Regions from separate parts of the Streptomyces sp. NPDC037290 genome, predicted to be linked through region 3. Evidence: riboswitches for the same ligand, from Rfam matches in the RefSeq annotation. Region 3 holds a riboswitch; each other region holds the start of a gene.
The links. Region 3 has a riboswitch for cobalamin ahead of ACZ7HQ_RS14045 ((2Fe-2S) ferredoxin domain-containing protein). Riboswitches for the same ligand answer to the same signal wherever they lie in the genome.

Region 1: linked by a shared signal. The riboswitch ahead of ACZ7HQ_RS22810 (ribonucleoside-diphosphate reductase subunit alpha) and the one ahead of ACZ7HQ_RS14045 ((2Fe-2S) ferredoxin domain-containing protein) in region 3 are both predicted to bind cobalamin.
Region 2: linked by a shared signal. The riboswitch ahead of ACZ7HQ_RS05545 (cobalamin biosynthesis protein) and the one ahead of ACZ7HQ_RS14045 ((2Fe-2S) ferredoxin domain-containing protein) in region 3 are both predicted to bind cobalamin.

The regions. Positions count from the first base shown of each region.
Region 1 covers NZ_JBVJVZ010000006.1:200,887-210,785, reverse strand. Annotated here, with positions in the region: gene ACZ7HQ_RS22820 (bifunctional albaflavenone monooxygenase/terpene synthase) at 1-734, shown strand, start outside; gene ACZ7HQ_RS22815 (ribonucleotide-diphosphate reductase subunit beta) at 819-1,832, opposite strand; gene ACZ7HQ_RS22810 (ribonucleoside-diphosphate reductase subunit alpha) at 1,832-4,201, opposite strand; cobalamin riboswitch at 4,327-4,469, opposite strand; gene ACZ7HQ_RS22805 (NACHT domain-containing protein) at 4,664-7,636, shown strand; partial or broken gene ACZ7HQ_RS22800 (roadblock/LC7 domain-containing protein) at 7,792-7,899, shown strand; gene mctP (monocarboxylate uptake permease MctP) at 8,110-9,738, opposite strand; gene ACZ7HQ_RS22790 (DUF3311 domain-containing protein) at 9,735-9,899, opposite strand, start outside.
Region 2 covers NZ_JBVJVZ010000001.1:1,203,069-1,212,967, forward strand. Annotated here, with positions in the region: gene cobN (cobaltochelatase subunit CobN) at 1-2,321, opposite strand, end outside; gene ACZ7HQ_RS05540 (cobyric acid synthase) at 2,318-3,826, opposite strand; gene ACZ7HQ_RS05545 (cobalamin biosynthesis protein) at 3,823-4,767, opposite strand; cobalamin riboswitch at 4,874-5,014, opposite strand; gene ACZ7HQ_RS05550 (hypothetical protein) at 5,154-5,381, opposite strand; gene ACZ7HQ_RS05555 (inorganic phosphate transporter) at 5,416-6,663, opposite strand; gene ACZ7HQ_RS05560 (lysozyme) at 6,807-7,562, opposite strand; gene ACZ7HQ_RS05565 (class II aldolase/adducin family protein) at 7,752-8,414, shown strand; gene ACZ7HQ_RS05570 (alpha/beta hydrolase) at 8,560-9,687, shown strand.
Region 3 covers NZ_JBVJVZ010000003.1:715,616-725,514, forward strand. Annotated here, with positions in the region: gene ACZ7HQ_RS14020 (PRC-barrel domain-containing protein) at 1-303, shown strand, start outside; gene ACZ7HQ_RS14025 (PRC-barrel domain containing protein) at 300-731, shown strand; gene ACZ7HQ_RS14030 (MOSC domain-containing protein) at 1,527-3,287, opposite strand; partial or broken gene ACZ7HQ_RS14035 (CbtA family protein) at 3,929-4,174, opposite strand; partial or broken gene ACZ7HQ_RS14040 (CbtB domain-containing protein) at 4,197-4,389, opposite strand; gene ACZ7HQ_RS14045 ((2Fe-2S) ferredoxin domain-containing protein) at 4,633-5,031, opposite strand; cobalamin riboswitch at 5,071-5,251, opposite strand; gene ACZ7HQ_RS14050 (hypothetical protein) at 5,282-5,473, shown strand; gene ACZ7HQ_RS14055 (MarR family winged helix-turn-helix transcriptional regulator) at 5,925-6,374, opposite strand; gene ACZ7HQ_RS14060 (nuclear transport factor 2 family protein) at 6,478-6,882, shown strand; gene ACZ7HQ_RS14065 (FAD-dependent monooxygenase) at 6,984-8,456, shown strand; gene ACZ7HQ_RS14070 (ParB/RepB/Spo0J family partition protein) at 8,647-9,249, shown strand; gene ACZ7HQ_RS14075 (hypothetical protein) at 9,273-9,446, opposite strand; gene ACZ7HQ_RS14080 (LysR family transcriptional regulator) at 9,492-9,899, opposite strand, start outside.

The sequences.
Region 1 (9,899 bases), on a different contig from region 3:
GGGCCCTGGCCGATTTGCATCTGCTGGTCGACGAGATCGTCGCTGAGCGGAGGGCATCTGGTCAAAAGCCGGACGATTTGCTGACAGCATTGCTGGAGGCAAAGGACGACAATGGCGAGCCCATCGGGGAACAGGAGATCCACGACCAGGTCGTCGCGATACTCACCCCCGGAAGCGAAACGGTGGCGTCCACGATCATGTGGCTGCTGCAGGTTCTCGCGGAACACCCGGAACACGCCGAGAAGGTACGGACCGAGGTCGAATCCGTGACCGGCGGCCGGCCGGTCGGATTCGAGCACGTTCGCGCGCTCACGCACACCAACAATGTCGTCGTCGAGGCCATGCGGCTCAGGCCCGCCGTATGGATATTGACGCGGCGCGCGGTCACCGACACCGAACTCGGCGGCTATCGCATTCCCGCCGGGGCGGACATCGTCTACAGCCCGTACGCGATCCAGCGTGACGCCCGCTCCTACGAACGGCACCTCGACTTCGACCCCGACCGGTGGCTGCCGGAGCGGGCCCAGGAGGTGCCGAAGTACGCCATGAGCCCCTTCAGCGTCGGCAACCGCAAGTGCCCCAGCGACCACTTCTCCATGACCCAGCTGAGCCTGATCACCGCGGCGATCTCGGCGAAGTACCGCTTCGAGCAGGTCGCCGGGTCGAACGACAGCACGCGGGTGGGCATCACGCTGCGCCCGCACGACCTGCTGCTGAGGCCGATGCCCTGGTAGGACCGCCAGGTCCGCCTGATACCGGCGCGCGCTCGCGGGGCCCCCGGGCCCCGGAACGCGCGCCGGCAGGTGTGACCGGCGGGCTCAGAAGTCCTCGTCCAGGTCGACGGTGCCCTCGACCGCCACCTGGTACGCCGACGGGCGGCGCTCGAAGAAGTTCGTCAGCTCCTGGACGCCCTGCAGCTCCATGAAGGAGAAGGGGTTCTCCGAGCCGTACACCGGGGCGAAGCCGAGGCGGGTGAGGCGCTGGTCGGCGACGCACTCCAGGTACTGCCGCATCGACTCGGTGTTCATGCCGGGCAGGCCGTCCCCGCACAGGTCGCGGGCGAACTGGAGCTCCGCTTCGACCGCCTCGCGCAGCATGTCCGTCACCTGCTGCCCGAGCTCGTCGTCGAAGAGGTCCGGCTCCTCCTTGCGGACGGTGTCGACGACGTCGAAGGCGAAGGACATGTGCATCGTCTCGTCGCGGAACACCCAGTTGGTGCCCGTGGCGAGACCGTGCAGCAGACCCCGGCTGCGGAACCAGTAGACGTACGCGAAGGCGCCGTAGAAGAACAGGCCCTCGATGCACGCGGCGAAGCAGATGAGGTTGAGCAGGAAGCGCCGGCGGTCGGCCCGCGTCTGAAGGCGGTCGAGCTTCTCGACCGAGTCCATCCACTTGAAGCAGAACGCGGCCTTCTCGCGGATGGAGGGAATGTTCTCGACGGCCGCGAAGGCCGCCGCCCGGTCCTCCGGGTCGGGGAGGTAGGTGTCCAGCAGGGTCAGGTAGAACTGGACGTGCACGGCCTCCTCGAACAGCTGGCGCGACAGGTACAGGCGCGCCTCCGGGGAGTTGATGTGCTTGTACAGCGTCAGGACCAGGTTGTTCGCGACGATCGAGTCGCCCGTCGCGAAGAAGGCCACCAGCCGGCCGATCAGGTGCTGCTCGGCCGGGGTCAGCTTCGCGAGGTCGGCGACGTCCGAGTGGAGGTCGACCTCCTCCACGGTCCAGGTGTTCTTGATGGCGTCCCGGTAGCGCTCGTAGAAGTCCGGGTAGCGCATGGGACGCAGGGTCAGCTCGAAGCCCGGGTCGAGGAGATTGGTGTTACGGGTGGTCATTACTGGCAGGCCTCGCAGGACTCGGGGTTTTCCAGGGAGCAGGCGACGGCCTCGGGATCGGCGGCCTGCTGGACGGGGATGGTCGTCCCGCTCTGCGCCCGGGCGGCGCGCGCGATCCGGGTCGCCGGGCGGGAGCGCAGGTAGTACGTGGTCTTCAGACCGGACTTCCAGGCGTACGCGTACATCGAGGAGAGCTTGCCGATGGTGGGCGTCTCCATGAAGAGGTTCAGGGACTGCGACTGGTCCAGGAACGGGGTGCGGTCCGCGGCCATGTCGATCAGGCCGCGCTGCGGGACCTCCCAGGCCGTGCGGTACAGCCGGCGTACCTCCTCGGGGATCCAGGCGAAGTCCTGCACCGAGCCGTTCGCGTCGCGCAGCGCCTCGCGGGTGCGGGCGTCCCACACGCCGAGGTTCTTCAGGTCCTGCACCAGGTAGGAGTTGACCTGCAGGAACTCGCCGGACAGCGTCTCGCGCTTGAACAGGTTCGACACCTGGGGCTCGATGCACTCGTACACGCCCGCGATGGAGGCGATGGTCGCGGTCGGCGCGATCGCGAGGAGCAGCGAGTTGCGCATGCCGACGCGTCCGATCCGCTCGCGCAGGGCCGCCCAGCGCTCGGGCCAGGTCAGCTCCACGTCGTAGTGGTCGGGGTGCAGCACGCCCCGGGCCGTACGGGTCTTCTCCCAGGCCGGCAGCGGGCCGCTGCGCTCGGCGAGGTCGGCGGACGCCTCGTAGGCGGCGAGCATGATCCGCTCGGCGATCCGCGTGGAGAGCCGCTTCGCCTCCGGCGAGTCGAAGGGCAGGCGCAGCTTGAAGAAGACGTCCTGCAGACCCATCGCGCCGAGGCCCACGGGACGCCATCTGGCGTTGGACCGGCCCGCCTGCTCGGTCGGGTAGAAGTTGATGTCCACGACCCGGTCGAGGAAGGTGACGGCCGTGCGGACCGTCTCGTCCAGCCGCTCCCAGTCGATGTCCTGGGAAGCCGGGTCGACGAAGGCACCCAGGTTGACGGAGCCCAGGTTGCAGACCGCGGTCTCGCCGTCGTTCGTGACCTCCAGGATCTCCGTGCAGAGGTTGGAGGAGTGGACCACGTGACCGGGCAGGGCCGTCTGGTTGGCGGTGCGGTTGGCGGCGTCCTTGAAGGTCATCCAGCCGTTGCCGGTCTGCGCGAGCGTGCGCATCATCCGGCCGTACAGCTCACGGGCCGGCATGGTCTTCTTCGCCAGGCCCGCCGCCTCGGCCTTGCGGTAGGCCGCGTCGAACTCCTCGCCCCACAGGTCGACCAGCTCCGGCACGTCCGCCGGGGAGAACAGCGACCACTGCGCGTCGGCGTTGACCCGGCGCATGAACTCGTCCGGGACCCAGTGCGCGAGGTTCAGGTTGTGCGTACGGCGGGCGTCCTCACCGGTGTTGTCCCGCAGCTCCAGGAACTCCTCGAGGTCGGAGTGCCAGGTCTCCAGGTAGACCGCCGCGGCGCCCTTGCGCCGGCCGCCCTGGTTCACCGCGGCCACCGAGGCGTCCAGGGTCTTCAGGAACGGCACGATGCCGTTGGAGTGCCCGTTGGTGCCGCGGATCAGCGAACCGCGGCTGCGGATCCGGGAGTACGACAGACCGATGCCGCCGGCATGCTTCGAGAGCCGGGCCACCTGGTGGTAGCGGTCGTAGATGGAGTCCAGCTCGTCCAGCGGGGAGTCGAGCAGGTAGCAGGACGACATCTGGGGGTGCCGCGTGCCGGAGTTGAAGAGGGTGGGGGAGGACGGGAGGTAGTCGAGCCGGCTCATGAGCCGGTAGAGCGCGGCGACCTCGTCGACGGAACGGGTCGTGTCGTCCTCGGCCAGGCCGCTCGCGACCCGCAGCATGAAGTGCTGCGGCGTCTCGATGACCTTGCGGGTGATCGGGTGCCGCAGGAGGTAGCGGCTGTACAGGGTGCGCAGGCCGAAGTAGCCGAAGCGGTCGTCGGCCTGGCGGTCGATCAGCGCGTCGAGCGGCTCGGCGTGCAGCCGGGCGAACTCGGCGGTCCGGTCGGCGATGAGCCCCTCGCGGTGCCCCACGGCCACGGACTCGGTGAAGGACGTCACGCCCTGCGAGGCGGCCTCGGCGCGGATGGAGAGGGTCAGCAGCCGGGCGGCCAGCCGGGAGTAGGCGGGGTCCTCCGAGATGAGCCCGGCGGCGGCCTCCGTGGCCAGCTCGCGCAACTCCGCCTCGTCAGCGTGCGCCGACCGGCCGCGCAGGGCGGCGGCGGCGACCCGGCCGGGGTCGGCGTCGGGGAGGTCGGCGGTCAGCTCGGTCAGGGTACGCAGCAGCGCGGTACCGGGACCGTCGGTCTCCAGGCCGCTGGCTGAAGCCGGATCTGCTGGCGCGATGGTCACGTGGGGCTCTCCCTCGCTCGGCACGGGGGCCTTGCGGAGGACAGGGGGCAGCCACGAGCGCACACGGCGTCGCGTCCACCGGCCCATTCCACGAGGCCCGGACGTATCGGGACACCCGGACCGGACGGCCGGGCGCGCTGTCGGCAGGTCCTCGGACTGACTCCTGTGCGATGCAGGCACCTTTGGGGCGGGCAGGCACAAGTACACCGTTGCGGGACAGTTCCGGATTCGCACCGGATTCCCCTGCGGCGACAGCGAGCATGAGCATACATCTAGTGCCGGGCTGTCGTGGCACCCCCAGATGTTGTGTCTGTTGTGTGGTGCGGTGGCTTCGGAGCGTCAACTCACCGGTCCCGCGCGGCGGCCGGGTTGCGGGTCGGGCCGTGCGTGTTTCCATGGAAGGTGGGTGCCGGCACCACCGGGGGTCCTCCGTCCCGAGCAGCTCTGGGAGGAGAGCGCACCATGCCCAAGGTCGTGCGCCGCCCGCCGGGCAAGGAGCGACCGCGCAACGCGCCCATGGCGACCCTCCCCCTGAGGGGGCTCGGCCGCCGGGGCCGACGCGTGTACCTGCGCCACTGGCACCGACTGACGGTCCGTTGGGAAGCCCGCCAGGACACCACCCGGCCCAGGAAGTGGCGCAGATGGTTCTCCTACACCAATGCCACCAGGGTCGTCTGGGCCCTGGCCGCGCTCACCGTCCTCGCCTGGATCGGAGAGGGCGTCTACATCCTGGTGGCCCACCACTCGACGTGGTTCGAGACATGGCGGAAGAACAACCAGGGGTTCGACGCCCTCCTTCGCTTCGTCGGCCCCGTCCTCGCCGCCTCGCTCGCCGCCGCGGTCTTCCTGTTCTGGTGGTACGGCTGGACCAAGCGCCGCTATCTCGCGAAGGCACGCCGCAGACCACAGGACCTGGTGGTCACCGCCGGGCCGGACATCGCCGAGATCGTCGGCCGGGAGGAGGTCGCCCAGGTCATCGCCCAGCGGCTGCGCGACCGCGACACCCGCCGCCCGTACCTGCTCGTCGGCGGCGTGGGGGTGGGCAAGACCGCCGTCCTGGTGCGGCTCACCGAACTGCTGGCGGAGCAGCGCGCCGTACCCGTGCCGATCCGGCTGCGGGACGCCACCGGCCCCGGCCTGAACTTCGAGCGCATGGCCAGACAGCGCTTCGCCGAGGAAGCGCCCCAGGGCATCCTGGCGCGCACCAAGACGGAGCGGGTCTGGCAGCAGCTGCTCGCCGACGACAAGGTGGTCGTCATCGCCGACGGCCTGGAGGAGGCCGTCCTCGACGAGGATCTCCAGGAGGACCGGAACAACATCATCCGCAAGGCCATCGAGCGTGCCCACGAGGAGAAACTGCCCCTCGTCATCGCCTCCCGGCCGCACAGCCCGCTGGAGAGCACCCCCGCCGCCATCGTGGAGCTGGAACCGTTGAGCGAGGAGGCGGCGCTCCACTTCGTCAAGGCGCACATGCCGGACACCGACGAGCGCCGCCTGGACTGGATCGTGGAGACGGCGGAGGTGACCGAGTCGCCCATCTATCTGCACATCGCCCGGGAGCTGCACCACCACGGCGCCCTGGAGCGCGACCGGCGCAACGACCCGCGGCGGCTGGACACCCGCAGCTGGGACCGCAGTCAGCTGCGGTTGTGGCTGCTGGAGACATGGGAGCGGGCGCTGCTGGAGGGCCTGCTGCGCGAGGACGTGGCACTGGGGCCGCGGGAGCGCCGCGACACCCTGGAGGTGGTCTCCGCCCTGGCCTGTACCGGACTGCTCCAGGACACGCTGGAGGTCGGCTTCACGGAGCTGCTGGACCGGGACGTCCACCCCGGCCGGGCCCGGCGGGTGCGGGCGCAGGCCGAACACCTCTGGGAGCAGCGGGGCTTCGACCGGTACGGCAAGCGCGGGAACGCCTTCTCCGAGTGGCACCGCGAGCGGGTCTGGAACCTGCTCTGCGCCCGGGTGAGCGGGGAGGTGAGCAGGAGGCTGCGGGAGGGGAACCTGGGCCAGTGCCACGCCGTCATGGCCCGCTTCGCGAGCCATGCCGACAAGCTGAGGCTGGTGGAGGGCTTCGAGCAGAAGGTCCGCTTCCCGCACAGCATCATCCAGGCGTACTTCGGCTACCGCATGCTGTACCGCCTGGGAGAGCGCGATGCCGGGGAGCTGATCGAGCAGGCGCTGCAACCACCCGGTCCCAGCCGGGAGTTGCTCATCTCCCTGGTGCTGCTGTCCCGCCGGCGGGCGGCGGACCGCTCCGCCGTGCACGGCGGTGTCACCACCGAGCTGAAGCGGGAACTGAGGGAGCGGTGGCGGCGGGCTCCCGTGCACGGGCGCCCCATGGCCCACCGGCTCCTGACGGCCGCCAACCGCCGCCCCGCCGACCCGAAGGCCCTCGACCTGTACACGGCGGCCCTGGAGGTCGAGAGCGTGGAGGACACCCCGAAGCTGCTCGACGACATCGTCCGCACGGTGCACCTCAGGTGGCGGAGCTTCAAGGGGGACCAGCGCACCCTGGAGGAGGCGAAGCTCGGACTGCTCAGGCAGCTCGGTACGGCGCTGCGGTCCGTCTCCGGCAGGGTCGACACGACGGCGCTGTACCGGGAGCTGTTCGAGATGGGCATGGAGGAGCCCTGGTACGCCATACGCCTGGCGGCCGCCCAGGAGTTCGGCAGCGGCGGCAACCCGGCGTTCGCCGTGGTCCGCGAGAAGATCGGTGTGCACACCGACCCGGTGCAGGAGTACAACAAGAAGGTCGGCGACCTGAAGACCTGGAAGAGACAGCGGTACGCCGTGTGGGCGGCGGACATGCGCAGGGCGAGGGCCGCCCGCGCCTCGTCCCGGGCCGACCTCATCGACCGGCTGCAGCGCCGGCGGCGGGCGGTCAACCGGCGCTACCGGGAGCAACGTGTCGCGCTCCTGCGGGAGTTCGTCATGCGGGCCTGGATGATCCCCATGCTCCTGGGCTCCGTCGACGACGCCCATCGTGACGAGGCCCGCGAACGCCTCACCAAGTGGCTGCGCCACCTGGACCCGCGGCAGACCGGCGGCACCCCCGATCTGCCGCTCGCCCTGGAGACCGCCCTGGCCCAGGGCTTCAAGTACGCGGCCAACCGGCGCACGCGCCACCCGCACACCTACCCCGGCGCCCGTGCCGACCTGATCCGGCAGGCGGAGACCGTACTGCAGCAGAGCCGTTGCTGGTACGCCCAGCTCAACCTGCTCCAGGCGCTGTGCCTGTGGGAGCTGCCGGACAGCGCCGGCCGCCGGGAGCAGGACGGGTGGCGTCTGGAGGGGCTGGTGGTGGCCGGCGTCGGACAGGGTCGGTGGGGCCGGGCGTCCGGGGGGCCGGTGGAGGCTGGTGTTGGGCGGGTCGGTGGGGGAGGGGTGTCTGGAGGTTGGTGGGGCTGGCGTGGGCGGGACTGGTTGAGGGGCTGACGTCTGGAAGGGGCGGGGGTGGCTGGCGCCCGGGGTCGTGGTGGCTGGCCTCGGGCGGGCCGGTGGGGGGGGGGGGGGGGGGGGCTGGCATGCGGCGGGAGTGGTGCGTGGCCGGCGTCGGACAGGGTTGGTGGTGGCTGGCGTCGGCGGGACCGGTACACGGTCTCGACATCGACAGCGCGGATCACATGGCGGCCCTGGCCTCCGGCCTGTACTCACTCGGCCGCAGCGCTGGCGTCCGCTTCGGCGACGGCGGGGACGTCCCCAGGTCGTCCTGGTGAGTCGCTGGGGTCAGTTGGAGAGTGGTGCCGGGCAGGGGCAATTGTGGATCGGCGTCCGGCAGGGCCTGTAGGGGACTGGCGTCCGCCGGGCCGGTGAGGGATCGGTGTTCGGGGGGAAACGGCAGCGGGCCGCCGTGTGTCTGGGGTTCGGCGGCCCGCTGCGCGGTGCTGGTGACTCGTGCCGGACAGGACCTAGTGGCCCGCCCCCGCCGTCGCCGGCGGCATTTCCGCCTGCACGCCGGGGTCACCCGCGTCCGCCGTGTAGTCCTCCGGCCTGGTCTCGTCGACGCCCTCGGGGGCCTTGACGGCCCTGAGGACGACGGTGAGGACCACGGCCACGGTGACGTTGAGGACGAACGCCGTCAGGCCGATGTAGCCGATCTCGCCGATGCCGGGGATCTCCTTCGCCGAGCCGCCGAAGTGCTTCTGCGTCGGCGAGGCGACGCCGTACGCGGCGACCGTGCCGTACACCATGCCGACCGCCCAGCCGCCCAGCAGGGCCCAGCGGTGGAACCAGCGCGTGAACAGGCCGCCGACCAGGGACGGGAACGTCTGCAGGATCCAGATGCCGCCGAGGAGCTGGAAGTTGATCGCGACCGTCTTGTCCATGGTGAGGACGAAGACCAGCGCGCCGACCTTCACCAGCAGCGACACGAACTTCGAGACCTGTGCCTCCTGCTTCGGCGTGGCATCCGGCTTGATGAAGTCCTTGTAGATGTTCCGGGTGAAGAGGTTCGCCGCCGCGATCGACATGATCGCCGCCGGCACCAGCGCCCCGATGCCGATCGCCGCGAACGCCACGCCCGCGAACCAGTCCGGGAACATGTCCTCGAACAGCTGCGGGATCGCCAGCTGCCCGTTGGTGACCTTGACCCCGGCCGCGATCGCCATGAATCCCAGCAGCGCCAGCAGGCCGAGCATCAGGGAGTACAGCGGCAGGATCGTGGTGTTGCGGCGGATCACCTCACGGCTCCTGGACGACAGGGTCGCGGTGATCGAGTGCGGGTACATGAACAGCGCGAGCGCGGAGCCCAGCGCCAGCGTGGCGTACGTCCACTGGCCCGCCTGTGGCGGGGCGAGCGCCCCGCGCGGCTTGCCCGTCGCCGGGTTCACCTGGCTGAGCGCGTGGCCCGCCTTGGCGAAGACGTCGTCGAAGCCGCCCAGCTTGATCGGGATGTAGATGATCGCCACCGCGATGACGATGTAGATCAGCGCGTCCTTGACGAATGCGATCAGGGCGGGGGCGCGCAGGCCGGAGGAGTAGGTGTACGCCGCCAGCACACCGAAGGCGATCAGCAGCGGCAGGTCCTTCACGAACCAGTTGGTGTTGTCACCGCCGCCGACGCCCATCACGTCCAGCACCGCCTGGATGCCGACGAGTTGGAGCGCGATGTACGGCATCGTCGCCAGGATGCCGGTCAGCGCCACGGCCAGCGACAGTCCCTTGGAGCCGAAGCGGCCACGGACGAAGTCCGAGGTCGTCACGTAGCCGTGCTTGTGGGACACCGACCACAGGCGCGGCAGGAAGGTGAAGATCAGCGGGTAGACCAGGATCGTGTACGGCACCGCGAAGAAGCCGGACGCGCCCGCCGCGTAGACCGCCGCCGGTACGGCGACGAAGGTGTACGCCGTGTACAGGTCGCCGCCGAGCAGGAACCAGGTGATCCAGGTGCCGAACGACCGTCCGCCCAGGCCCCATTCGTCCAGCGAGTGCTCGTTCTCGGCCCTGCGCCAGCGTGCGGCGAGGAAGCCCATGACCGTGACGGCCAGGAAGAAGAAGATGAAGACGCCGAGCGCGACGCCGTTGACGCCGTTCTTCACTTCGCCTCACCGCCCTTCCGTACGGCGCGGGCGCGCTGGTCGCGCTGCCACAGCTGGTACGCGAGCAGGGTGAGCGCGGTGGAGATCAGCACCCAGAGCATCTGGTACCAGTAGAAGAACGGGATCCCGATGAAGGCCGGGTCCGTCTTGGCGTAGGAGCC
Region 2 (9,899 bases), on a different contig from region 3:
AGCACGGCCACGCCCTCGGGAAGTTCGGTGCCGAGCACACCGCGCAGAACGGCGGGGACGACGCTGCGGTCCCAGCCCCGCGCCTCCATCGCCTCCGCGGCCCGCCGGCACAGCTGCTCCAGCAGGTCGATGGCGTCGGAGGCCGTCCGCGCCGGACCCTCGACCAGGTCCGTCAGCTCCGCCGGCACCTTCACCGGCGCGCCCGGCTCCGCGAGCAACTCCTTCTCGATGAGCCCGAAATGGGCGGCGAAGGAGGCCCTGAGCCCCGGCAGCGCGTTCGCCTGTCCACCCCACACCTGGGACGCCCGCAGCACGGCCAGCACCAGGTTCACACGGGGCTCGCCGACCGGGCCGCCGCCCAGGATGTGCAGACCGTCGCGGATCTGCACGTCCTTGATCTCACACAGGTAGCCGTCGATGTGCATGACGAACTCGTCGAACTCGTCGTCGTCCGGCTGCTCGGCCACATGCAGGTCGTGGTGCAGCTCGGCGGCCTTGACGAGGGTCCAGATCTGGGCGCGGACGGCCGGGGCCTTCACCGGGTCCAGGTCGGAGACGAGCGCGTACTCGTCCAGCAGCTGCTCCAGCTTGGCCAGGTCGCCGTAGGTGTCGGCGCGGGCCATCGGCGGCACCAGGTGGTCGACCACCGTGGCGTGCCCGCGCCGCTTGGCCTGGGTGCCCTCACCGGGGTCGTTGACGATGAACGGGTAGACGAGGGGGAGGTCACCGAGGACGGCGTCCGGAGCGCATCCGCGCGACAGACCCAGCCCCTTGCCCGGCAGCCACTCCATCGTGCCGTGCTTGCCCATGTGCACGATCGCGTCCGCGCCGAACGAGTTCTCCAGCCACCGGTAGGCCGCCATGTAGTGGTGCGAGGGCGGCATGTCGGGATCGTGGTAGATCGCGATCGGGTTCTCGCCGAAGCCGCGCGGCGGCTGGATCATCACGACGACGTTCCCGAACTGCAGGGAGGCGAGCACGATGTCCTCGCCGTCGACGTACAGACCGCCCGGCGGCTCGCCCCACGCCTCGGTCATCGCGTCCCGCAGCTCCGGGTCCAGCTTCTCGAACCAGGCCCGGTAGTCGGCCAGCGGCACGCGCGCGGGCGCCGCCGCCAGCTGCTCCTCCGTGAGCCACTCCACGTCGTGGCCGCCGGCCTCGATCAGCCGGTGGATCAGCTCGTCGCCACCGGCGGGGTAGTCGGTGAGCGCGTACCCGGCGTCGCGGAGCGCGTCCAGCACCCGCACCGCCGAGGCGGGCGTGTCCAGACCGACGGCGTTGCCGACCCGGGAGTGCTTGGTCGGGTACGCCGTGAAGACCAGCGCGACCTTCTTCTCGGCGTTCGGCCTGTGCTTCAACCGGGCGTGGCGCAGGGCGATCCCGGCCACCCGCGCGGCCCGTTCCGGGTCGGCGAGGTACACCGGGACCCCGTCCGGTCCCTGCTCCTTGAACGAGAACGGCACGGTGATCAGCCGGCCGTCGAACTCCGGGATCGCGACCTGCATCGCCGCGTCCATGGGGGACAGGGCGGCATTCGACTCCTCCCACGCGGCCCGCGAGGAGGTGAGGCAGAGCCCCTGCAGCACCGGGATGTCCAGATCCGCGAGCGCGCCGATGTCCCAGGCCTCCTCGTCGCCGCCCGCCGAGGCCTGTGAGGCGTGCGTGCCGCCGGCCGCGAGCACCGTGGCGACCAGCGCGTCGGCCTTCGCCAGCAGCTCGTACAGCCCGGCGTCCGCGCCGCGCAGCGAACCGCAGTACACGGGCAGGGCGTTCGCGCCCTTCGCCTCGATCGCCGCGCACAGGGTGTCCACGAAGGCGGTGTTGCCGCTCAGTTCGTGCGCCCGGTAGAAGAGCACGCCCACCGTCGGCCGGCCGCCCCGGACCTCGTACGAGCCGTGGACGCCGTACTCCGGCATCTTCCGCGGCTCCTCGAAGCCCTCGCCGGTCAGCAGCACGGTGTCCGACAGGAACCGGGACAGCTCCAGCAGGTTCGCGGGACCGCCCTCGACCAGGTACTTCAGCGCCTCCGCCACCACACCGGCCGGCACCGACGACTCGGCCATCAGCTCTGCGTCGGGGACGGCCTCGCCGCCCAGCAGCACGGTCGGGATCCCGGCCGCCCTCAGCGCGGCCAGCCCCTCCTCCCAGGCCCGCTTGCCGCCCAGCAGCCGTACGACGGCCAGGTCCGCGCCGTCGAGCAGCTCCGGCAGCTCCTGCCCGACGTCCACCCGGGTCGGGTTGCCGATCCGGTAGTCCGCGCCGGAGGCCCGGGCCGCCAGCAGATCCGTGTCGGCGGTCGACAACAACAACACTGTGCTCATGCGGGCGCTCCCGGTGGAATGAAAGGCAGTCCTTGCGGCGCGCCCGACTCGATGAGCCGCCACAGCGCGTCCGTGTCCGCGTGCTGTTCGATCAGGTCGCCGAGCCGGTCGAGCTGCTCCTCGCGCAGCGCGGCGAAGGAGGTGTCCGGCGCCGGCACGAAGCGGCGGCCCGCGGCGGCGGCCACCTCGCGCAGAAAGGCCCGCCGGAAGCCGTCCGACTCCAGCGAACCGTGCCAGTGCGTGCCCCACGTCCGGCCGACCCGGCAGCCGTCGAGGAAGGCCTCCCCGCCCTCGATCGTGGCCACGCCGTGGTGGATCTCGTACCCCTCGACCGGCTCGCCGAGGGCTTCCCCGACCGGCCGGGTCAGGGTCTTCTCACGGGCGAACCGCACCCGCACGGGCAGCACACCGAGCCCGTCGACCGCGCCGGCCCGCGACTCGACCTCGTCCTCGATGTGCCCGCCGAGGATCTGGAAGCCGCCGCAGATGCCGAGGACGGGGCGTCCTTCGGCGGCCCGCCCTACCAGCGCGTCGGCCAGCCCGCGCTCGCGCAGCCACTGAAGGGCCCGTACGGTCCCGCGCGTGCCCGGGACGACGACCAGGTCCGCGTCGGCCAGCTCCTCCGGGCGGTCCACGAACCGCACCACGACCCCCGGTTCGGCGGCCAGCGCGTCCACGTCCGTGAAGTTGGACATCAGCGGGATCGCGCACACGGCGACGCGCAGCACGTCCGCACCCAGGGGCGGGGTCACGGCGGACTCGCGGACCGTGCCGCGCAGCGACACCCGCAGTCCGTCCTCCTCGTCGATGCCCAGCCCGTGCCGGAACGGCAGCACGCCGTACGTCCGCCGCCCGGTCAGGCCCTGGAGCATGTCCAGCCCGGGCTCCAGCAGGCTGACATCCCCCCGGAACTTGTTCACCAGGAACCCGGCGACCAGTTCCTGGTCCTCGGGCGAGAGCAGGGCGAGGGTCCCGAAGAAGGACGCGAAGACGCCCCCGCGGTCGATGTCCCCCACCACCAGCACGGGCAGCCGCGCGTTCCGTGCGATCCCCATGTTCACGATGTCGGTCCGGCGCAGATTGATCTCGGCCGGGCTGCCCGCACCCTCACAGATCACCGCGTCATACGTGCCCCGCAACTCGGCCAGACAGTCCAGCACCGTGCCCAGGAGCTTCTGCTGGCGCCCCCCGTGGTAGCCGCGCGCGCTCAGCTCGCCCACCGGCCTGCCCAGCAGCACCACCTGGCTGCTCTGTTCGCCGCCCGGCTTGAGCAGCACCGGGTTCATCAGCGCCGTCGGCTCGATCCGGCACGCCTGGGCCTGCATGGCCTGCGCCCGCCCGATCTCCGCGCCCTCACGGGTCACGAAGGAGTTGAGCGACATGTTCTGCGCCTTGAACGGCGCGACCTTCACACCCTGGCGCACCAGCCACCGGCAGATCCCGGCCGTCACGACGCTCTTTCCGGCGTCGGAGGTGGTGCCGGCGACGAGGAGACCCCCGCTCACTTGCCACGTCCCTTCACGAGTCGGCGCGCGGCGAGGGTGACGCCGAGCGCGAGCAGGCCGACGCGGCGGGAGAGCCGTACGGCCCGGTCGATGTCGGTGACCTGGACGGCGCGTCCGGCCCTGCCGTTGAGCACGGGGCGGTGCTCGACCCGGCCGCCGTACGACAGCGTGCCGCCCAGCCGCACCCCCAGCGCCCCCGCGAACGACGCCTCGACGGGCCCGGCGTTGGGGCTCGGGTGCCTGCGGGCGTCGGCCTTCCAGGCGCGCAGGGCGCCTCGGGGGTCGGCCCCGGCCGCGGCGGCGAGTACGGCGGTCAGCCGGGCCCCCGGCCAGCCGGCGAGGTCGTCCAGCCGGGCGGAGGCCCAGCCGTAGCGCCGGTAGCGGGGGGACTTGTGACCGACCATCGCGTCCAGGGTGTTGACGGCCCGGAAGCCCAGCAGCCCCGGCACCCCGGCCACCGCCCCCCACACCAGGGCGCCCACGACGGCGTCGGAGGTGTTCTCGGCGACCGACTCGACCACGGCCCGGGCGATCCCGTCGGCGTCCAGCGCCTGCGGGTCCCGGCCGCACAGGTGCGGCAGCCGCGCCCGTGCCGCCGCGACGTCCCCGCGTTCGAGGGCGCGTCCGACGGCGCGGGCCTCGCGGGCGAGTGACGTACCGCCGACGACCGACCAGGTGGCGGCGGCGGTCAGCGCGAGGGAGGCGGTGGGGGAGCGGCGTACGGCGCGTGCGGCCGCCGTGCCGAGTGCGACGGCGCCTCCGGCGCACACGACGGTGTGCAGGGCGCCCCAGCCACGGTGGTCGTGCCACAACGCGCGGTCCACGGCAGCGGCCGCTCGCCCGAACACGGCGACCGGATGCCCGCGGCGCGGATCGCCGAGGAGGAGGTCACCGAGAAGGCCGGCGGCGGCGCCGTACGCGTAAGTGCGATCGGCACCCATGGGCTCAGCCGGCCGTGGGTACAGGAGCGGGCCTGGTGCGGGTCCTTGTCCTTCGGCAGCCGAGCATGGCGATCCGTGTCCTCACTCAGGGTATCCGCGCCCTGGTTCGACGAGAGTCGGCGGTGAGAGTTCCTGGCTCCCGGGGGTTCTTCCCCGGTGACAGTGGCGGGACCGCGCCGGATTCACACCGGCTTCCTCTCCTGTCGCCGTACATGGCCTGGGCAGTCCACCACGCGCCCGGAACGGCCGTCAACTTGCCGTTGACCTGCGCGGGGAGAGTGTGCCGATCCCCACACCGTGGCGCCCGTGGCCCCTGGGTACGGCGAAGGCTCCCTTCCGCAACGGACGGAGGGGAGCCTTGGTACCGCCTGGTTCCTGGCGCTTGGTCAGGCCTTGGCGACGATCAGGTAGATGCCGTACCCCACCGCCGCCGCGCACGCGGCGAAGCAGACGTAGGCGCCCGTGACGGCGAGGCCGGCGGAGCCGCCCTGGGCCGCGGCCTTCTCGCGCCGGGCCAGACCGTTGATGCCGAGGGTGAACAGGGCCACCAGGCCCACCGTGAAGGCGAGGCTGACGCCGAAGACGGAGCCGAGGGCCGCCCAGTCGATCTTCATGGGGATGCTTCCTTCAGTAACCGGGGTGACCGGGTCAGACGGTGGCCGGCGGCGCGGCCGGAGTCGCGGGCTCGGCTGCGGCCGGGGAGGCGATCGTCGCCGTCAGGTCCTCGACGATCGTGCCCGCCGGGGGCGGGGTCACCGCGGCGATGGCGGTGGTCACCACGCCGGCCGGCTCCTCGGTGTCGGTGACGACGTTGGTGTGGTCGACGACCTCGCGGCGGGAGATCTTCCAGATCGCGGCGCTCGCGGCGACGAGGAAGACGGCGACGGCGGCGGTGCCCCAGTCACCGAGGTCGGTGACGGACTCGGCGCCCGCGCCGACCAGCGCGGCGGCCGGCAGCGTGAGCACCCAGGCGACGGCCATGCGGGTCGCGGTGGACCAGCGGACGACGCCGCCCTTGCGGCCGAGGCCCGCGCCCATCACGGAGCCGGAGACGACGTGCGTGGTGGAGAGGGAGAAGCCGAGGTGGGAGGAGGCCAGGATGGCGGTCGCGGCGCTGGTCTGGGCGGCGAAGCCCTGGCGCGGCTCCAGCTCGGTCAGGCCCGTGCCCATGGTGCGGATGATGCGCCAGCCGCCGATGTAGGTGCCGAGCGCGATGGCCAGGCCGGCGGAGAGGATGACCCAGGTGGGAGGGTTGGACCCCGGGGCGATGGCACCGCCCGCGATCAGCGCGAGGGTGATGATGCCCATCGTCTTCTGGGCGTCGTTGGTGCCGTGGGCGAGGGAGACCAGTCCGGCCGAGGCGATCTGGCCGGCGCGGTAGCCCTTGCGGGTGGCCTCGCCCTCGGCCTTGCCGCCGATGCCGTAGGAGAAACGGGTGGCGAGCATCGACGCGAGGCCCGCCACGACCGGAGCGGCCACCGCCGGAAGCAGCACCTTGGTGACCAGCACGTCGCCGTGCACGGCACCGAAGCCGGCGGAGGCGACGGTGGCGCCGACCAGGCCGCCCATCAGGGCGTGCGAGGAGCTGGAGGGCAGGCCCATCAGCCAGGTCACGAGGTTCCAGAGGATCGCGCCGACCAGGGCGGCGAAGATGACCTCGGGACGGATGCCGGTCTCGTCGACGAGACCCTTGGAGATCGTGTTCGCGACCTCCACGGAGAGGAAGGCGCCCACCAGATTGAGAGCGGCGGACATGACCACCGCGATCTTGGGCTTCAGGGCGCCTGTCGAGATGGTGGTGGCCATCGCGTTGGCGGTGTCGTGGAAACCGTTCGTGAAATCAAACGCGAGTGCGGTTACCACCACAATCGCGAGGATCAGCGAGAAGCTTTCCATTTACCCAGGCAATCGTTCGAGGTCATTGGCTGGATGAACGTAGGCAACCTGGGTGAACGGAAGATGAACTGAGGCGGGCGTGGCGGTGTCCGGAGGGAGTGGGTGCCGTTCCGTTTCGCTCCCGCGACCCAGGCGTCCCTTGGCTACCGGCCCCGCGCGAGGGTCCGCAGCCGGCTCTTGGGGCCGTTGAAGAGATTCTGGTCACCCGGCAGCCGGCCCTTGCTGCCGTACTGCCAGATCGTCCAGTACTGCCATCCACCGGGCAGCTTCCCCGGACGCGAGGTGCCGTGGCGGGCGATCCACAGGGGGTTGCTGGAGAACGCGTGGCTGTTGCCGGTGCACAGCTTCCACCACTGGGCCGTCGTGTAGATCACGGGGCGGCGGCCGGTCTTCCGCTTGACCTCGTTGCTGAAGGACCGGATCCAGCGGACCATCCGCTTCTTGCCCAGCCCGTAGCACTTGTGCTTCTTGTTGTACGGGTTGTACTCGATGTCGAGCGCCGGCGGCAGGGTCCAGCCGTCCGCCCGCCAGTCGCCGCCGTGCCGCACGAAGAACGCGGCCTGCTGGGCGCCGGAGGACTTGTCCGGCAGGGCGAAGTGGTACGCGCCCCGGATCAGGCCCGCCCTGCGCGCCCCGTCGTACTGCTGGGAGAAGTAGGGGTTGCGGTAGGTGGTGGACTCGGTCGCCTTGACGTAGACGAACCGCGCGCCCTTGGACCGGGCGGCCGGCCAGTTCACGCGCTTCTGATGGGACGAGACGTCGTGTCCGCGGGGCTTGCCCGGGGCGGCCGGCGGCGGAGGCCCCGCCGCGGCGGGCGCGGTGCCCGCGAGGGCGAGCGCCACCGTGGCCGCCACGAGGACACCGGCGCGGCGACGGAGGCGAGTGCGTTCACGGGCCATGTGTCTCCCCGGGTCGGCGGACGAGGTCTCGTCCGGCGGACAAGGCAGACCATTGAAGGCTCGGCGATCACCGAATCGGCGCCCACACGGGGTGATTCCCGATCATTTCCACCCGGATGGGTGTGCGCACTTCCGGCCGGAAGCCACCGCCCGCCCCCTGCCCGCGGGTGCGGCTGGCAGGATCGCGGCATGGCTGAACAGCGGCGGGACGCGGAACAGGAACGGATCTGGGCGGAACTGGTCGCGACGGCGCGGCGGACCGTAGCCGACGGGCTGGTGGTCGGCACCTCGGGGAACGTCTCGGCGCGCGCCGGCGACCTGGTGCTGGTCACCCCCTCGGGCGTGCCCTACGACCGGCTCACCCCGGACGACATCACCGGCGTCGACCTCACCGGACGCCAGGTGCTGGGCACACTGGCGCCGACCAGCGAGCTGCCCATGCACCTCGCCGTCTACCGCACCACCGACGCCCGCGCGGTCGTCCACACCCACGCCGTGCACGCAACGGCGGTCTCCACGCTCGTGCCCGAGCTGCCGCTGGTCCACTACATGGCCGCAGCCCTCGGCGGCCCCGTCCGCGTCGCCCCCTACGCAACGTACGGCACCGACGAGCTGGCCCGGAACATGCTCCGCGCCCTGGCCGGCCGCTCCGGCTGCCTCCTGCAGAACCACGGCACGATCACCTACGGCGCGACCCTCGACCAGGCCTACGACCGCACCGCCCAGCTGGAGTGGATGTGCCGGCTGTGGCTGACGGCGTCCTCGGCACCGGGTCTGACCCCGTCCTTGCTCACCGAGGCACAACTCGCCGAGGTCGGGGAACGCTTGAAGGGGTACGGCCAACGGAGGTGACCCAGTGCCGCCCAACCCTTCGCTCCCACCCTTCCTCGCACGTCTCGCCCGCCTCTTCACCCCGGCCCCCGCCGCACCCCGAGGCTCCTCACCCGGCCCCGCCCTCCGGCTGGCCGGTGACGGCAACCCCCTGGACACTGGACGCGTGCGCCCCGTCAGAGCGACCGCCACCGCGGTCACCGCCGTCCTGGCCGCCGGCGCGGCGTCCGTGGCCGCCGGCCGGCTCGCCAGTGACGCCGCCCTGAAGGCGCCCGCGGGCCGTCCGCTGCCCACCGAGCCCCGCCTCACCGTGCACGGCACGGCCGCCGGCCAGATCATGCTCACCCGCGACCTGGCCGCGCTGCGCCCCGGCACCTACGGCCTCGCCGGCGACGGCTCCCACGCGGTCGTCGGACCCGTCCTGGAGGCGGCCCAGCACGCGGCCGACACCGTCGTACGCCGCCTGGAACGCGTCACGCACGGCACGTTCGCCCCCGGCGACGCGGTGTGGCTCACCCCGAACCTGTACGTCGGCAATCCCTCCGCCGCCCTCGGCCTCGACCACGCGGACATCGACGTGCCCGGCGAACTCGGCGAGCTGCCCGCCTGGTTCGTGCCCGGCCACCGGGACACCTGGGTGATCGCCGTACACGGCCTGGGCGCCACCCGCGAACAGGCCATGAACCTCATGGGCTTCCTGCACGGCCGCCGGCTCCCGGTCCTCGCCCTGGCCTACCGGGGTGACCTCGGCGCCCCGCGCCCGCCGGACGGCCTGAACCACCTCGGCGAGACCGAGTGGCGGGACCTGGACGCGGCGATCCGCTACGCCGTCCGCTACGGCGCCCGCCGGGTCGTCCTGCTCGGCTGGTCCACCGGCGCCACCATGGCCCTGCGCGCCGCCGAGCACTCCGCGGTGCGCGAGCGCATCGCCGGACTGGTCCTCGACTCGCCGGTGCTCAGCTGGGAGGCCACACTGCGCGCCCTCGCCCAGGCCCGCCACACCCCGCAGCCGCTGCTGCCGCTCGCCGTGCGGGCCGCACAGGGCCGGGCCGGCCTGCACGCCGACCGGGTCGCCGAGATCACCGGCCCCGACCGGCTCGCCGTACCGACCCTGATCTTCCACGGCCCCGACGACCGGGTGGCCCCCTGGGAGTTCTCCCGCCGGCTCGCCCACCGCAACCCCGAGCTGGTCGCCCTGCACACCGTGGCGCAGGCCCCGCACGCGGCGATGTGGAACGCCGACCCCAAGGAGTACGAGGAGCGGCTGCGCCGCTTCCTGACCCCGTTGATGTGAGGCGCCCGGCCGCCGGGACGCGGGGCCCCCGGGCCGCCCCGGTGCCGGGCATTCCGTTTAAGGGTGTACGACTGGCTTGATCACCCCTCCTCGTCCCACACCCGACCCCGTGCCTTGGCCAGCCCCGTCGCCCCCCGTGACATTCCGTTTGGGTTTTCGGACCGTCAACCGGAAGACTGCACCCGTGACGTCCCGTATCCCGCGCGACTCCA
Region 3 (9,899 bases):
ACGGATCAGGGGACGGAGATCGGCACGGTCCTGGATGTCGTGATCGAGGCCGGCAGCAGTGGACGGGTGATCGGCTTTGAGATCGCCGCCAACGCAAACCTGGACGACCAAGAGCAGAAGGTGTTCATCCCACGCGGAGAGACACTGGCCGTCTCCGGACGGGCCCTGGTGGTCCCCTCGCACGTCCGCCACTTCGTCGCCGACGACCTGCCCAGCTTCAGCGCCCAGGTCGAAGCCTTCCGCACGCACACCGCCGAGCCGTACGCCGACACGGCCGCTCTCGGAAAAGGAGGCCAGGCATGATGCTGTTCACCCAGGCCCAGGGCCTTCCCGTGATCACCGCGGAAGAGGCCGAACCGCTTGGACGAGTGGAAGGCCTGACCATCGACGCGCACACAAGGAGCGTCGCCTGCCTTCACCTCTCCGGAGCCCCGAAGCACGCTACGACCATCGCCTGGAACGCGATCGAAGGGATGGGACGGGACGCCGTCATCGTGCACTCCCGCGCCGCTACCGACCCTGATCACCACACGTTCCCTGCTCACCAAGAGGCGATCGGACACTCCGTCCTGACCGAGGACGGCACCGCCCACGGCACTGTCAAGGACATCGCCTTCGACGACACGACCGGACACATCCGCAGGCTGTACACAGCTCTCGGCGACATCTCCGGAGACCGCCTCATCGGTCTCGGCTCCTACGCCGTCGTGGTACGCGTCGACTCCGTTTGACGAGGTTCACGCTCGTGGCCGCTGGTCAGACCAGCGACGGCGCGCGCCAGGTCGGCGGTCAGCAGAATCGGCGAGCCGGTCGTTGACGGCAACCGTGTCGCTGTTTCCGCTCTTGCGTGTGGAATCCAGCAGGCTCAAGCCTGTCGACGGCCCCCACCATCACCGGCGGATGGGGCGGGACCGCAAGATCCGCCGACAGGCGGATCGGGGGAGGCTCCGCGGCTGTCATGGCCTCCAGCAACTCCTGGGGGCCTCCCCCGCCCATCATGCCGACCGCCGTTCCTGACCAGCTCTCGTCCGGTTCCCATGAGCTGGTGCCGAAGGCACCGGGTCGTTTGTCTGCGCGGGACCAAGCCTGCGCTCCCCGGGCTTGCGAGAGACATGACAAGGCCCTGCACGGCCCGGCCGACCGCTCGGGCACCGGAGAGACGACGCGGCAGAAGTGACCGTAAGGACTCAACAGCTGAAACCAGAGAGCCAATCCCCTTCGCAGATCACTCCAGGGCCCAGGCAGCCGCCTGGGCCTTTCCGTTCACCGGTGCCCATGTCTGGTAGGCCGCTGGGGACCACTGCCATGGGGACCAGGCCGCTCAGGCGCCGTGGTCGTCATATTACTGGCTTCCCATCGAGGGCGAGATCGGCGAGGTGAGGCGCCGGCGCGATCGCGGGGATGGAGCGTGAGCGCCGGAGGTGTCAGCCGGCTGCGTCGAATCCCCGTACGCCCACGTCGGCGACGTGCAAGGTCGGTTCCCTCCTGCACGTCAGAGCTGTGTGATATCGACGCGTGCCAGGTGATTAGAGATCGAGGACGACGTCGGTGTCCGGTGTACTGCAGCACACAAGGACGGTGCCGGGCTCGGGAAGTTCGAGGGGTGGGGTGGTGTAGGTGATGTCGCCTGCCACGAGGCGGGTGATGCAGGTGTGGCAGACACCGGTGCGGCAGGACCAGCGGGTCGGGACGTCGCATGCTTCGGCGAGGTCGAGGAGGGATGCGTGGGCGGATGACCATGGCGTGGTGACGCCGCTGCGGGCGAAGGTGATGAGTGGGCCGGTGCCAGGGGGGCCGGGCGGTTGGTGTGGCCGGAGCACCGCGGTAGGGGCCACGCCGGGATTGATGGCGGGCAGGGCGCTGAACTGTTCGGTGTGGATCCGCTCGGTGCGGAGGCCGTGATGGCGCAGGAGGTCGCCGAGGTCGTTCATGAAGGCGGTCGGCCCGCAGAGGTAGGCGTCGGCGTCGGTCGGGATATGCATGGCCTCCAGCGTCTGGCGGGTCGGGCGGCCCTGGATGATGTGGTCCTCGCCCGGAGGCGGGGCTTCGGCGGTGTAGTAGACGTACTCGTGAGCGTGAGGGAGGTGCGCCAGGAGGGCGTGGGACTCGTCCGCGAAGGCGTGGTGGGCGCGGTCGTGGGCGGTGTGGATCCACCAGACCGGGCGTGGGTCTCGTGTGGCGGCGAGTTGGTGGAGCATGGCAAGCACGGGGGTGGCGCCGATCCCCGCGGAGATGAGCACGACGGGGCGGGTGCTTTCTTCGAGTACGAATGTTCCGCGGGGGCTGGCGATGTCCACGAGGGCCCCGGGGTGGAGTCTTGCGTGAATGTAACTGCTCACTCGTCCGTGGGGCTCGTGTTTGATGCTGATGCGGTAGGTGCTGGCGGTTGGCATGGCTGACAGGGAGTAGCTGCGCACTGCGGGTGGGGCGTCGCCGACGGCGAGGCGGAGGGAGAGGTACTGGCCCGGGCGGGCCGGGGGCAGGGGTGTATCGTCCATGGATTCGAGGTAGATCGAGGAGACGGTGGGGGTCTCCGGGACGATGCGGGCAACGCGCATAGTCTTGAAGCCCTGCCATCCGGGTTCTTCTCTGGGCTGCTGGGTGCCGGCGCGTTCGCCTGGCCATCCCGGTTCCTGTTGGGGTTTTTGGGCAGTGGCGAGCTCGCGGAAGGACTGCTGCCATCCGGGGCTGAGGGCGGGAATGCCGAGTGCTTTGCGTAGCTTTTCGGGGTCGCGGTCGGGGAGGTAGAGCAAGGCGTCGGTGTCGGCGACGCTGAGTTGTCCGGGGCCTTTGCGGGTGAGCGTGATCTCGTCGCCGGCCTGGACAAATCCCTCGGTGATCACGCGGAGGTAGAAGCCGGGGCGGTGGTGGGCAACCAGGAGTGAGGCCATGGTGGGTTCACCCAGGCGCATGCCGACGCGGTAGCAGGTGACCCGTGGCTGGGTGACCTCGAATTCGGCTTCGCCGATGCGGTACCGGTCGCCGATGCACACTTCGTTGTCGGGCAGGCCGTCGACGGTGAAGTTCTCCCCGAAGATCCCGAAGGTCAGGTCGTGGCGACCGAGCTGCCTTTGCCAGTACTGGTAGGACTGCAGTTGGTAGACCAGAACGGCTCGAATCTCGCCGCCGTGCCCGGCGAGGTCGCCTTGGCCGTCTCCTTCGACGTTCAGCCGCCGCACCATGCGACGGCCCGCGACGGGAGATTTCCACGCTCCGGTGTGGACGGTCCTTCCCCGCCAGAAGACGTCCTTGGGCATTCCTACGTTGACGGACAGCAGCTTCGCCATTGCAGACCTCCTGCGGGTGGCTGTCCGGGCAGTCCCTCATGGCGCTGTGATCTGTTGCGCTGGGGCGATCGTAGTTCTTGGACTGGTGCCGCTGGCGGCTCTCTCGTCCCGGGCCTTGGTGTCCGCGGAGATTCTTCGACCGAAGGGGTCGCGGATGCTCCATCTGGCGGATTGGTCCGTGTCGTGGACGTTGTCGACGGATCCTCGCCCTGTGAGCGTCCAGGGTCTGCATGGACTAGGAGCCCAGTGGGGGATGCATCCGTCCGATCACCCTCGCAGACGACCGCCGGAGAGGCTACTCGGCGATGGCGTTGCGGGTGCGTTGGCAGTGGCGCCTTGCCTTCATGCGGTTCCCGAGACCCGCGCCTCCCTGGAAAACCTGGTCACCGCCGCCCGTACCGTCCGCGGGGAGCTGCCCGCCTCCTGACCCTGACCGGACGATCTTTCGGACCGGGGCTCCACGAGCATGGGCCCCGACCCTCGTGTCCGCCGGGAGAACGCTGACGGCCGAGTATCCCTACTCGGCCGTTGGCACCGGGCCGGGTTCCAGGTTGGGATGGACGCCCTTCGGATGAGCATGGCATCGCGCAGCGTCCCGGGGCGCGTCACCCGCAGGGTCTGCTGCGCGGACGACCAGGCTCGAGAGCGGCGACGCCGCCGAAGGCGACCCCGTAGACGAGGACACCGGTGGCGAGGCCGGCGGTGGACTGCAGGGAGCGGGAGACGACCTCCATCTCATGCTCGTGGGAGTGGGCCTCCTCGAAGCTGATCGCCTTGCCGACGTTCGGCTCACCGAGGAGGTATGCCACGACGAGGGCGAGCACGCCGGCGGCGAGGCCGGCGAGCATGCCCCGTACGAGAAGGTTCCGTACGGTTGCGGAGTTCATGGGCGTGCGGTGTCCCCCCGCGTCAGTGGCAGGGGAAACCGAGCCGATGGCGGGCGTCGTGCACCCACTCGTGGACGCCGGTGCCGTTGAACACGGAGGTGGCGCCCTGCTCGGCGCCGACGAAGTAGACCAGGACCAGCATCAGGAATGCCGAAGAAGACCGCCCAGGGAGCTGTCTGACGCACGGGACGCCGCAGGGGGCGTCCCGCATACAGTGGCGCGACCGTGCCGGGTTCTCACCGGCTTCCGTCTCGCCGTCGGCGATATCGGACAGACCGTACCGCGCGCCGCGTGCACGGCCAAGACCGCCTCAGCCTGGCGTGATCTTCCACTCGCACCAGGCGGGGCGGAACGGGCTCCATGGGAAGAGGGTTCGGCCAGCCTCAGTCAGACCTCGCGATTTCGAGTCTGCAAGCGCCCCGGATTCGAAGCGACCAGCCTCCTGTCGCGCGCAAGCCTCAGGAAACCGCGGTGCGCCGCGGTGGGGTGAAGACGTACAAGTCGAGGATGTCCGGCAGTGGCGCCACGCCTGGACCACCGGCACGGACCCAGGTGACGATGTCCTCGGTCGCGTCCGGATCGTTGACGAGCCCGAGCCAGACCGGCCGGGCACCGGCGGCACGGCCCGCGGCGGACGGCTGCACGACGATGACGTTGGCCTGATCGCACACGTCGAGGCACTCCGAGATGCGCACCGGCACCTCCGCCCGCAGTCGCGCGGTCTGTGCGGCGTGATCCACTCCGGTCACCTTGGGACTCCCGCAGCAGCAGTCCCGGCACACGACGACCCGGCACGGCACCGATTCACCCACCTGCGCGGCCTGGACCGATGTCTCTTCTGACGGCGTCTCCGGCATGGCACACCACTCCCCTCCCGGGGAGATCCGCCCCGGTGTTCGTCGAGGAGGCGACCGCGTGAGTGTCCTGGCTCCCGGGTCGCCGCTCGCCCCGCCTTCCCACCCTGTCCGGGCGGTGGCCGGAACTCGCTCACCGGTCACAGTGGCGGGACCACGCCGGATTCTCACCGGCTTCCTCGAACCGCCGTCGCCTGTTGTCACCGGTCATGATCTCAAATCCGGTCAGCGCTGTCGTCCGACGATGACGCCGTTGACCGGAGTTGCCCCACCGTCGGTCGGCGCCGTCCCGGTGCCGGCCGCTGGGACCGGTCAGTGGATGGCGAACGCGACCAGCACCAAACCCCAGGGCGCGAAGATCACTGGAGCTGATATGAGCCAGCCCATCCTCCAGGAGGTCCTGGACCCGATGAAGACGCAGAACAGCGTCATCAGGATGGTGTAGATCAGAAAGGCGTATGCGATGACCCCCGCCCCCGAACCCACCGCGCCTCCTCGTGAGATCTGCCGCACGGACGACGGCAGTTCCTTCTCGACTCATGAATTGAACATGTTCATAATTCTGTGAGTCAAGCGTCGAGGGGAAGAGCGAGACCCGATGCCGTCCCGGTTACTGCCGGCACAACGCCAATGCCCGCCACCGCGGCGTCCCGTCCGCAGAACGACGTGAACTCGCCCGCATCCGCAGCCAGAAAGCGTCCACTCGGTGGCCGACCCCTGTCAGCGGCGGCAAGCGCACCACTCCTGAGCCCAGAAGCCGGCGCGCTCACCGCAAGGGACGCGGCAGCTGGGGCGGCAGACCCCCCGGCTTCGACAAGACGATGTACGAGCGCAGGAACGAAGCGCCGGAGTCGGCGCGGCCCGGGCATTGCGCACTCGCACCTCGCTTGCAGGCGTCACGATTCCGCGAACGGGCCGGTGGCGACAAAGCGGTGGAGTTGGCGGGCGAAGCTCTGCGCCTCCTCCGGGGGCCAGGAGGCGAGGGACGCCTCGATGATAGTGGCCAGGCGCTGCCGGGTGGTCTTCACCGCCTGCTGTCCGGTTTCGGTCAGGGCGAGCAGGGTGGCGCGGCGGTCGTCGGGGTCGGGTTCGCGGCGCAGCAGGCCGGCTTCCTCCAGGCGGGTGGCGCGGCGGGTGACGCCGGAGCGGTCGAGGCCGATTTCGCCCGCGAGGTCGGCAGCGCTGCACGGGCCGGTCCGGGCGAGCCCACTGAGGACGGGGTAGGTGGTTTCGTCCACCGCCTCGCCCAGGCCGTCCGTCAGGCGCGCGTAGAGCCGTGCTCGGGTGCCCCGCCTGAGCAGAGCTCCAAGGGCGTCGGCGATCTCGTGTCCCACATCGTTAGGCATGACCCAAGAATAGCGTGCGCGACGCACGCAATCTGTAGTACGGTGCATGTGCGTGCTCGGCGCACGCACTTTCTGCCGAAACATGAACACCAAGGGGACCGTCATGACCACCGCCGGCAACCGCACCGACGCCCGCGCCGCCCTCACCGACCTGCTCCTCACCCCGGGCCTCGACCTCGACGAGGCCGCCGACCGGCACTTCGCCCCCGACTACCGCCAGCGCACTGACGGAAGCTGGGCGGACCGCACCGAGTTCCTCGCCCACATCGCCCACCTGCGCACGGTCGTCGCCGGCGGCTCGGTGGAGGTGCACGACGAACTCTCGTCCGGCGATCGCTACGCCGACCGCCACACGATGGAGGTCATCAAGACCGACGGCTCCACCGTCCGCATGGAGGTCTACCTCTTCGCCGAGTTCGCCCCCGACGGCCGTTTCCGCCGCATCGAGGAGACCACCCTCATGCTCGAAGGCGCCGAGCACGACCGGAACCTCGGCAGCGCTCGCTGAGCCACTTTGCCCACCTGACGCCACGAGGCCGCCCCTGTCCCAGCACATCGGCGCGCCGCCGTCACGGCGCATCGTCCCAGAAGTGAGAGGAAGTGGTTGTCATGCTCGATGTGCTCATCGCCGGGGCCGGCCCGGTGGGACTCTGGCTCGCCGCGGAGTTGCGCCTGCACGGGGTGGAGGTGACCGTCGTGGAACGCCGGGCGGCACCGGACGGACGGTCGCGCGCGGTCGGCATGCAGGCCGGCACGCTGGACACCTTCGCCACCCGCGGCCTCGCGGAGCGGTTCATCGAACGCGGCACCCCGGTGCCGACCGGCCACTTCGGCGCGGCGACCACCCGGCTGGACTTCTCCACAGTCGGGGCGGTGCACCCGTTCATGCTGGCGCTCGGTCAGTCCGTCACCGAAAAGGTCCTGGAGGAGCACGCACTCGCCGTGGGCGCCCGGGTGCTGCGCGGGGAGGAGGTCGTCTCGCTCACCCAGGGGCCGGATGCCGTCGAGGCGGTGATCCGGGCCGCCGGTGCCCACCGGACCGTGCGGGCCCGCTGGGTGGTGGGCTGCGACGGCACCCGCAGCGCGGTGCGCCAGGCGGCCGGCATCGGCTTCCCCGGTCAGGACACCACCATGACCGGGTGGCTCGCCGACGTCGAACTGGACGATCCGCCCACGGGGCCACTGTCCGCCACCGGGCCGGCCGGGTCCCTCCTGGTAGCCCCGATCGGCGACGGCGTCCACCGGCTGGCGGGCCTGTCCACGGCCACCGTGCACCGCGGCACCGGTGACCCGCTGACCCTGGAGGAGGTGGGCGAGCAGACCCGCGCGCTGCTGGGACGGGACCTGGGCATCCGCAACCCCCGGTGGCTGTCGCGCTACGGCAACGCCACCCGGCAGGCCGCGCATTACCGGGCCGGACGGGTCCTGGTGGCCGGGGACGCGGCGCACATGTTCTTCCCCGCCGGTGGGCAGGGCATGAACCTCGGCATCCAGGACGCCACCAACCTGGGCTGGAAGCTGGCCGCCACCCTCCAGGGCCGGGCGCCCGGCGGACTGCTCGACAGCTACGACGCGGAGCGGCGGCCGGCCGCCCGCGCGGTCATCCACAACACCCGGGCGCAGCTGGCCCTGTTCGCGGCGGCGAGCCCGGAGCAGATCGCGCTGCGCGAGGTCTGGTCCGCCGCGCTGGCCGAACCGCGGACCAACCGACAGTGGGCCCGAAGGATCGCCGGCTTCGACGAGCCGCTCCCCGCCGGCACCGCACCCGGCGCGCACCCGCTGACCGGCACGCGGCTGGCCGGCCTCGCCCTGGATGTGGCCGACGCGCCCACCGCCCACCCGCTGATGCATCACGGCCGACCGCTGCTGCTGGACCTCGGCGGAACGCGGACGCCGTGTGCCGCACCCGGTCTGGACCGCCGGACGGTAGGCGTCAATGCCGAGGAGTCGCATCCGGTCTGGCGGGACGTCACCGCCGTCCTGGTCCGGCCGGACGCCCGGATCGCCTGGGCCGGTACCGACACCGACCCGCAGCGCCGGGCCGCGGACTGCAGCGCGGCCCTGCGCACCCTGTGCCGCTGAACGCCGCTCGATGAGCCCGCCCGTCGGCGGCGTTTGGGAACACTTATGCCGGATTCGGAAAATGGCGCCCGGTCACCTTGCACGGCAGGAGCCCCCGGCGGTGGCCCGCCCGGATCAGAGGTCAGTGAACACGCGCGGGTGCGCCGGCGCGGTGCCGCAGCATGTGCGACCTCGCGAAGGAGCTTGCCGTATGACGTACCATCAGGATCCGGCCACCCGTGGGTTCAGCGACGTCAACGACGATCTTTCCGCCAGTGCTGCGGACATCCTTGAACCCGCCCTCTTCGCCGACATCCACCGCGTGGACGTCCCTCCCATGGACCAGGCGAAAGCCATCCGGGAACTCGTACGGGTCCATGGCTCCCAGGGCCAAGTGGCCAAGCGGTTGGGGAGGACACCAGCCTGGGTGTCCCAACGCCTGGCACTGCTGGAGCTCACTTCGGAGCTTCAGGAGAGAGTCGAAGCGGGCGAGTTGAAGGTGGAGCACGCCCGCCGGATCGGCCGACTTCCCAAGGCGGAGCAGAAGGCCGAGGCGGAGAAAGCTCTCAATGCCGTCAAGACCCCGGGGCAGGGGCGGCGCCGGCCCGGGGGCGAAGGAACTCTGCCGTACGACGACGCACTCCACGTTGTCCGGCACCTTCACCTGAAGATGGCTACCGAGCACTTCGTCCAGGGCGCACGAGTGTGGATGAAGATCCTCCGCGAGCAGCACCCTGAGGAGTACCAGACGCTGCTGCTTGAGCTGCACGGCCAGGTGCGCGTTGACGAACTCGCTCGCCCCCAGCGCTCCTGAACGACGACCTCGCCCGGCCGCAGTCAGGCCGGCCAGTCCGGGCCCTCCTGGCCGATGAGTTGCTCGTGTTCGCCCTGGGCGGGGGCCGCGCGGACCTCCTGCAGCAGCCAGGTGTTGCGGCAGTGCCGTGCGGGAGTGGGCGGCAGCAGCGGTGCCACCCGCTCCCCCAGGTCGTCAGGAACAAGATCCCCACGCACTCGGGACACCTGCCGACCAAGATCGCCGAGGACAGGACCCGCGACTCAACTCCCTGAAGCGGTCAGTAGGGAGGCACGGCCCGCGGTGCCCACCGCTGTGCGCGCCGCCGCCACGAATGCCGCGATCGCCGGGTGGGTGCCGCCGCCCGCACGGAAGGCGACCTTCGAGCGGCGGAAGAGGGGCAGCCGGGTCAGGACCACGTCCTCGGGGGCGTGTGCGGTGGCCATCTCCGGTACGAATCCGGCGCCTTGCCCGATGGCGGCCAGTGCCAGGACCGTACGGAAGTCGTTGACCTGGTGGCGGATGCGCGGCTGGAACCCGGCCGCTTGACAGGCCCGTACGGCCATCGCGTGGCCGGTCGTACCGTCCCGGGCGGTGATCCATGGGGACGCGGCCCACGGTCCCAGCAGCTCCGCCAGCGTGTCGCCGCAGGCGGCAGGACCGGTGGCGAG